DNA from 2 places in the Paenibacillus sp. VCA1 genome. Region 2 is predicted to be linked to the other one. Evidence: riboswitches for the same ligand, from Rfam matches in the RefSeq annotation. Region 2 holds a riboswitch; the other holds the start of a gene.
What was found. A riboswitch is a leader RNA that binds a small molecule or an ion and turns the genes downstream of it on or off. The one in region 2 is predicted to bind cyclic di-AMP.
Positions count from the first base shown of each region.

Region 1: another riboswitch for cyclic di-AMP. It lies ahead of RJP21_RS22135 (alpha/beta fold hydrolase); the one in region 2 lies ahead of RJP21_RS29285 (C40 family peptidase).

Region 1 covers NZ_JAVLSX010000010.1:102,651-106,863, forward strand. Annotated here, with positions in the region: gene RJP21_RS22130 (AcpB/EbpR/MafR family transcriptional regulator) at 1-1,416, opposite strand, end outside; gene RJP21_RS22135 (alpha/beta fold hydrolase) at 1,487-2,311, opposite strand; cyclic di-AMP (ydaO/yuaA leader) riboswitch at 2,472-2,633, opposite strand; cyclic di-AMP (ydaO/yuaA leader) riboswitch at 2,707-2,894, opposite strand; gene RJP21_RS22140 (ABC transporter permease subunit) at 3,346-4,197, shown strand; gene RJP21_RS22145 (carbohydrate ABC transporter permease) at 4,210-4,213, shown strand, end outside.
Region 2 covers NZ_JAVLSX010000022.1:22,749-26,961, reverse strand. Annotated here, with positions in the region: gene RJP21_RS29295 (hypothetical protein) at 1-181, shown strand, start outside; cyclic di-AMP (ydaO/yuaA leader) riboswitch at 441-580, shown strand; gene RJP21_RS29290 (C40 family peptidase) at 586-1,050, shown strand; cyclic di-AMP (ydaO/yuaA leader) riboswitch at 1,468-1,607, shown strand; gene RJP21_RS29285 (C40 family peptidase) at 1,611-2,102, shown strand; gene RJP21_RS29280 (GNAT family N-acetyltransferase) at 2,311-2,781, shown strand; gene RJP21_RS29275 (c-type cytochrome) at 2,996-3,355, shown strand; gene RJP21_RS29270 (4a-hydroxytetrahydrobiopterin dehydratase) at 3,452-3,757, opposite strand; gene RJP21_RS29265 (hypothetical protein) at 3,951-4,213, opposite strand, start outside.

The DNA.
Region 1 (4,213 bases), on a different contig from region 2:
ATTTTCCAGGTCCCTTTTCGTCGGTATCGTGGAAATGAGCACCACCGGCACGCTCGTCAACGAGACGGGCATCGTGCTGATCACGAAATCGATTTGCTGCTGCCTGATAATGTCATCGGTCAGCCCGTGCAAAATCGAGGTTTCGATCGTCAGGTCGTCGCCGATTTCCCGTTTGATCAAGTTTGCGACGTAATGCCGGACCGAAAATTCCTCGCCGATAATGAGAAATGCCTTTTTGCTTTTATACCGGAGGCTTGAACTGATCATAAACGTCAGCTTGGTCAAATGGTAGTCATTGAACGCAAGCTCGGGAAAAAACAGCTGCCACTCGCGCATGCATGCCGTTACCGCCGCGAAAATGGGCTGCTCGTTCTCCCGGATATACGCGGTCAGGTGGCTGTGCGAGACGGCCATCAGCTCGGGAATGGCGTTGTCGATGCGCAGCTTCTCCATGAATTCCCGGATTTCGGCCAAAAAACGGGGTCCGATGTTCAGCGCCGGGAAAGTTTCAGCCAAAATCGGAATAAGCAGGCCGGACATGCGGCTCTCTTCATCGTCTCCGCTTCCGGTTCCACCAGATTCTTCGTTCAGATGAGCAGAGCCGTCTTTGTCATGATATTGGCTTAAACTGAACATGGATTGCAAAAAATAAACCTCTTCGCGGGGCATGGCGATGCCATACGTCTCCTCAAGTTTTTCCGACAGCTTCAAGACCGGATCAAAAAACGGATGCCGCTCCCACGCATAACCGCCGATTCGAAGCTCGACCCGATGCCCCTGCTTGACCCTTTCGAGCACGATTGCGATCAGAAACGACAGGCTGCGCCTGGAATTCAAAAAATAAATCATGCCGTTTTCCCGCTCGAATTCCGACACCCAGCCGTCGAGCCGTTCGAAATCGGCATTTGAAAAAGGCCATCCGGTGTAAGGATAAGCCTCGATAAACAGTTTCCATAAAAAATAGCGCACGTGGATTTCGTTCCCTTTCAGCGCCGGCGCGGAATACGTCATCCGAAGCTGGAACGGGCGCAGCTCCTCCCGGTTCAGATGGACGATCCACTTTTTGAACGAAGAAAAGCTCATAAAAAGCGCTTCCGCGACCTCCTCCGCGGAGGTTTTGCCGTCATGCTCGAACAACAGCTGCATCAAGCGAAAATAAGGCGTTTCCCGAAGCAGCGGTTCCAAAACTTCCTGGATGCTCGTGCCGTGCCGGTCCCGGCGGAACATGATGCCTTTTCCTCTGGACACCTCGATCCGCATGGACGGAGGCAGCAGGGAAACGGCTTCCTCGACGATTTTCCGGACGGATTTGCCGGATACGCCCAGCACGCTTTCCACCTCGGCGAACGTAAACCACCGCTCCTCCCGGTCCAGCAGCTTCAGCAGCGATTTCAGCTGCATATATTCTTTATTCATATCATCACCCTTACCCGATGCTTACCGCCGATCATGCGTACCTTTTCATTGTTGCCGCCCAAGGCGGATTTCAGCCCGAATGCTGCTGTTCCAACCGGAAAAGCTGCTGATCGATCAAAAAATTAAGCAAAATGCGGTTAAACTCCAGCGGCTGGCACAAATGGCTCGGATAAATCGCGTCTTCAATGACCGCTTTCTGGGCGCACGCGAACCATTCCACCGCTTTGTTCATCTGGTTGACGAACCATTCGCTTTGCCTGCCGGCCACGCATAAAACCGGCATCCGCAGCCGGGACAACCCGGAGTTGAAATCGGTCCGAAGCAAAGCCATCCGCTGTTTAACCGACTCGGTCGGCCGTTTATGAAACAGCTCGTTCCTCAATATGCTGTAGGCCGGAATCCACCGGTGATACGTTACGCGCAGCGACCGGAGAAAAAATTCGGCTGGTAGATAGTAGGAAATCCAACTGCAGGCCTCCAGCAGCTTCCAGATGCCGTTTTTTGTGCCGAAGGGTCCGCAAGGGCCGTAAAAATAACTGTCGACAAGCACCAGCGCGTTGACGCTGTCCGGGTAGGCTTCCGCAAACTTTTGCACAAGCAGGCTCCCGCTCGAGCACCCGACAAGCGTCACTTTCGGAAGATTCAGCTTATCCAGCAGCTCCTTCAAATCCCTGCATTGGGTGGCGACGATGTCCTCGACTTCAACATTTAATTTGCCCGAATTGCCGTAGCCCCTCAAATCAAGCACGATCACTTTCGCTCTTTTGCTGAAATATTCCACCTGCGGTTCGAACATATGATGGGATGAAAGATGTCCGTGGATAAAAACGATCGGCACGCCGCTGCCATGCGTCTCGTAATAAAGCGATGTTCCGTTCACTTGTATGTTAGGCAACTTTCTTCTCCTCTCCGCGATCCGTTGTCTGACGATATCCTTCTCTATTCCAAACGAAATCTCGTTAAAAATCGGCAAAACAAAAAAGCATGGAAAAGAGGAACCCTCTTTCCATGCTTCTTCAAGCAAGGCAAATAAACCTTGCTGCGCATGTATAAAAGCAGCCTCTCTTCTAACGCTTACGAGGTTAGCTGTCGGATTCGGACCCAAGAGTAGCCCTACTCGAATGCGATTTCGAGATTCACCCCATGTGACGAATGGCTGATCATCACGGCCGGTTCCCCCGTTTTCCGCCGGAACGGAAATTCAGCGAATCAATAGACGTTCATTCGATTTTACGCACAGAAAAACACAGAGCAGGTACCCTGTGTTTGTTGTCAACTCACAGTTTCACTCCTCTCTCATAGCGACGCTTACGAGGTTAGCTGTCGGATTCGGGCCGTGAGAGTTGCCCTACGGATTTGGAAGTCTTTCCATCCGATTCACCCCAAGCATCCGGCTTCATCCCTTCATAAAGGATTGCATGCCGATGCCGATATGGTTCCCCCGCTTTTCGTGATTGAAAATTCAGCGTGATTCATCCATGAACCAAAGATATTACATAATGAATTGAATATACGCCTGAGCCGGCGAACTGTAAAGGTTGGTTACAATAGAATTCATGGCCTTTTTTATAGGTTTCGCTGGTTTCCGACCGCTATTCCTGCGTAATCATTCATTTACAACCGATAGCTTCCGTTTGCTTGATTTATAATTCGTTCATCTTTGTAATAACCAAAGCGCCCTTCCGATATTGGATATAGAACCTGGCGTGGAAAATGAATACCTCCCCATCAGCCATTTAAGAACTCCTTCGTACCAATGAGAACTATTCAAAGCCTTTGAACCGCTGCTACGATAAATGATGTCAACAGGCATGTTCATCCAATGGATCGCAGGGAGGTGAATGATTGAAAAACAATTCAAGAGGACATCGCGGATTTATCCATGAAGTCGTCAAAAACCGTTATCTGTATCTGCTTGCGCTTCCCGGCATGCTGTTCCTGCTTGTCTTTGCGTATACGCCGATGCTGGGACATTTGCTTGCCTTTCAGAATTACCGGCTTTCAGACGGTCTATTTGGAAGTCGATGGGTGGGATGGAGAAACTTCGAGTTTTTCTTTTCGACCAATGACTGGCTGCGCGTCACATGGAACACCGTATTTTTGAACGGGCTGTTTCTGGTGTTCGGTTTGGGGACGGCCGTCGTGCTCGCGGTGCTGCTTAATGAAGTCACGGTCAAATGGTTCAAAAAAACGGCACAGTCATTCGTATTTTTGCCATACTTCATCTCTTGGCTGGTCGTTAGCATGATGGTGCAGACGATGTTCAGCTCATCCGAAGGGATGGTGAATCAGGCATTGAACGCTCTCGGATTGAAAGGGGTGGATTGGTATCTGACGCCAGGCGTATGGCCCTATATTTTGACGTTCGTTTACGTGTGGAAAATAGCCGGCTACAATTCGATCATCTTCCTTGCTTCGATCACGGGCATTTCTTCCGAGTATTATGAAAGCGCCAAACTGGAAGGGGCAAGCCGCTTTCAGCAAATCCTTTACATTACGCTTCCACTATTGCGTCCCATTATCATCATCATGCTGCTTCTCGGGATCGGACGGATATTTTATGGAGACTTCGGCATGATCTATGCCCTGATCGGCGATGTTGGCGTCTTGTTCCCCACTACGGATGTGATCGATACGTATGCATACCGCGCACTGCGGCAGATGGGCAACTTCAGCATGTCCTCCGCCATTGTTCTTTACCAGTCGTTTATGGGGCTCATCGCCGTTACGTTCTTCAATTGGCTGGCGCGTAAGATCGACCCGGACTCTAGATTGTTTTAAGGTGTGATAGAAATGC
Region 2 (4,213 bases):
CGGCTCGACCAGCCTGCTTCTGTTCAGCCTCAGCACGGGAGTTTCCCTGATCTGGGCCGGCATCATCGCACTGATCCTTCAGCAGGGTTACCATCTGGTCAGCTGCATCATGAGATTATGGAGCATTTCGGCCAAGTTTGACCTGTGGTACGCCCAGGCGCATCGGAACGCCGAAAAATAATTTACGAAAGTTAAATTTTTGTCATCACTTCAACCCTCTGATATAAGAAAAACCCCACCCTTTTAAATCAAAAAGGGCGGGGTTTTGTCGTTTTTAGGTATTAGAACGATTTGCCAAAGACGCAATCGTCTGTTAAAATAATCCGAGTAAGAAGTTAGTAACAACTTTGTCATTTTTACTGTAACTATTTAATTTGTGCTGTAACGATAATTTTTAATGTCAGATACCGTTCGATGATAGACATCAGTCACTTTCGGGTGCCCGATCAAGGCCGAATTCCTTGGCACCGGGAAGCGGGGGAACCACTTTGGGTGAATTGATCTCGCAGTAAAGGGATCATAGGGGACGACCTTCAACCGAATCCTTAAGCTAACCTCGTAGGCAACATGGAAGGGGATTATGTTTTGAAAAAGAAGTTGACAGCTGCTGTGCTTGGTTTGACGCTGATGTTCTCCATGGGAACCAGCGTATTCGCGCAATCTTCTCTGAATCATGTCGTGAACAGCACGATCGGCGTTTCCTACAAAACCGGCGGAACGACGACCAAAGGATTTGATTGCTCCGGTTTCACGCGTTACGTATACCAGAAATTAGGTATTTCTATCCCACGCCAATCCAGTGCCCAATTTAAAATCGGCACCGCCGTCTCCAAAAGCAATTTGCGTGCCGGAGATCTGGTATTCTTCAATACGACCGGCGCGGGCGTTTCCCATGTCGGGGTTTACATCGGAAACGGAAGCTTTGCGCATTCCTCTTCTTCGAAGGGCGTTACCATCAGCAAGCTCAGCAACAGCTATTTCGCCAACCGCTACATTGGCGCCAAACGTGTCATGAGTACCGCTAAATACAAAGCGGCCGTCTACAACTAAGAAACTTACCCATAAACATACGAAAAGCTTACGGTGCCCGCGCGGAGATTTTTGCCGAAATCCCTCGCGGGTTTCTTGTTACTAATTAGACGTTCCAAACCGTTAAAAGGTAACAACTTTCAAAAAAAAAATTTTATTCGATTTTTCTTCATTCTATTTCTCCGTCCGTTTACTATGAATATAAACCTCTTGTCCAACAAATAAACCTTTTTTCCTATAAAATGCTCTATAATGCCCCTAGATCGGCAATCATTTTGCAAAAATCCCGAAATGCTGTTGAATTTTTCGTATATTCACGATAGAAACAATTGCCAAAACGTCATTCCTTTGTTACAATAGGTCCAGTGTTAGTAACAACTTTGTAATCTTTGCTGTATGACAGCATTTTGAAGATGTTTTTCCGATGGATATAGTGTAAAAAGTCAGATGCCGAATTTCCTCACACTAGGAAAGCGGGGGAACCATTTACGGGTGAATTGATCTTGCAACAGAGGGATCATAGGGGACCTTCTACCGAATCCTTAAGCTAACCTCGCAGGCACTCGGAAGGAGTATTGGGTTTGAAAAAGAAGCTAGCAGCAGCAGTCATGAGTTTTGCCATCGTATTTACCGTCGGCGCCGGAAGCGCTTTCGCGGATTCTAAAATGGACAAAGTCATCGACGATGTTCTCGGTACGAAATACAGATCCGGAGGTACGACGACAAGCGGTTTCGACTGCTCCGGATTTACGATGTACGTATTCAAGCATCTCGGCATTAACTTGCCCCATCAATCCGGATCGCAGTTCAGCATGGGCACTTCCGTATCCCGCAGCGACTTGAGAGCAGGAGACCTCGTATTCTTCAATACATCCGGCTCCGGTGTATCTCATGTCGGCATTTACGTCGGAGACGGCAAATTCGCACATGCTTCGACTTCCCGCGGCGTTGTCGTCAGTTCGCTTAGCGAAAGCTATTACGTCAACCGCTACGTTGGCGCGAAACGTGTCATGAGCTCGGATACATACCAGGCATCCGCCGTTGATTCCGAAGATAACGATGACGTTCAATAACATTCCGCAGCACTGGAACGGTATGTACGACCAGCCCGTACTTTGAGATTTTTGCCGAAATCTCAGTACGGGATTTTTTTGCGCCTGCCGTGACATCCGTCAGGAATAGATTTTCTTGAATAGTCAAATGCTACATAGTAGCGGACGTCTCTTAAGAAAGGAGGCTTTCTGGGTGAACGTTTCGAAGGAGGCATTTACCGTAGCTCCAATGACGCGTGAGCAGGCCGAAGCCTGCTGCGGCTGGACGTATGAACCGCCTTACGACCGGATCTATGCCTGGCTGCCTTGGGAGCAAATGGAAGCGCTTGGCATCGAGCTCGGCGATCCCGATTTGCGGAGGCAGCAATATGTGTCGGTTCTGGACGGGCAGGGCAGCCTGTGCGGCTTCGCGCAGCTTTTTCCGATGGTCAACGTCGTTCGCCTCGGCATCGGCATGCGGCCCGATTTATGCGGCCAAGGGCTGGGGACAAGCTTTATCCAGGCCGTTGTAGAAGCCGCCAAAGCCCGCTTTCCCGGCCAGGAAATCGATTTGGAGGTACAGGACTGGAACTTGCGGGCGATTCGGGCTTACCTGAAAGCAGGCTTCGAAATTACGGACATCTATGAAAAACCGGCGCCGGAGGGGACCGAACGTTTTTACTGCATGGTTTACGAGGGCACGAAGACGCCGACGGCCTGATTTAGCGTCAGTTTTTTGCGGACCATCGAACGGACGGCTCCGCAAAAATTCATTTCATCCGTCCGTTTGAAAAATGGTACGAATTTGTGTATTTTTAGTGGATTTGTGCTTGCTTTTGTTTGCTTTTTTGTCACAAAGTATTTGATGTACCGGCCTGTTCCGTTATAATGAAGAAATGAGAAGACTGCAGTTTACATAGAAAGGACGAAAACGGATGCAAAAATGGATCATGAGCGGTTTGATAACGATCGCATGCGTATTTGCCGTTGTGCTCATGTTTACGCTGCCAGGTAAAGAGCAGGTAGCCGAAGAAGAAAAACCAACCATGCCTGAAGTGACCATGGACGCTGCAGCGGCTGAAGCAACCATTAAAGCCCAAGGCTGCATCAGCTGCCACGGAGATCAGCTGCAGGGCGGCGTGGGACCGAACCTTCAAAAGATCGGAGCCCAAATGTCTGCTGAAGAACTTTATACGATCATTACTAAGGGCAGAGGCGGCATGCCTTCTTTCAAGGACAAACTGAAAAAAGAAGAAATCGCCAACGTTGCCGAGTGGCTTGCAGCCAAAAAATAATGACCGTTTCTTTCGGAAGAATAAAAAACACGCTTCGTACAGCAACCGAAAGGTCTGAACGGAGCGTGTTTTTTTGCTTTGCTATGCCATGTTCGTCTAGCGTTTCTCGCCTGAGCGCATTTTTTCGAACAATTCGTTAAACTGATGCGCTTCCTTGATGTCGAGGGCGGTAATGCCTCCGTCATCCCAGGAGGTCAACCGCAACGTTACGTTCTTATGATCAATCGTAATGAAAGGATGGTGATCGAAGGCTTCGGAAATCGTCGCCACCTCGTCGACGAACGAAATCCCTTTCATGAAGTTGGAAAAAATGAATTTGCGCACGATCCAGCGCCCTTCCTCCAACTGCCAGCCTTCCAGCTTCGCCAAATGCGCTTCCACTTCTTCTTGCGTGTAAACCATATTCTCATTTCCTCCCTGAAACAAAAACGCCCTAGTATCGAAATTAACAAGAATGTCGCTTAGCCCGGCTCCTTGTTAACTTCTCCCATTGTATTCCGATCGATGAATAAATATGAATATGGCCGTCCTCCGTGGCCAAGCACTTGTTTTATCTTACCATGACGGATATTCAAAAATCCATTCGGCCCTTGGACTAGATGAGTGGGACTACAGTCAGTCCCTCGTCCCCGATCAGCAGGTTGATCCGGTGGTTGTCCTTGTCGTACATGACTACGCCGCTGCCTACTTCGATCACCGGTTCGGTTCCCAAGGCATAAAAAAGATCCTCCGCAAGCGCCTCATGGACCTCCCGTTGCTCTTCAGGACTCAGTCCCACCCATTCGCCGCCGTCCATTTCGAAAAACAGGTAGCTGTCGGGAATCCCTCCCACCGCTTCCGTTAAATCCTTCAATATTT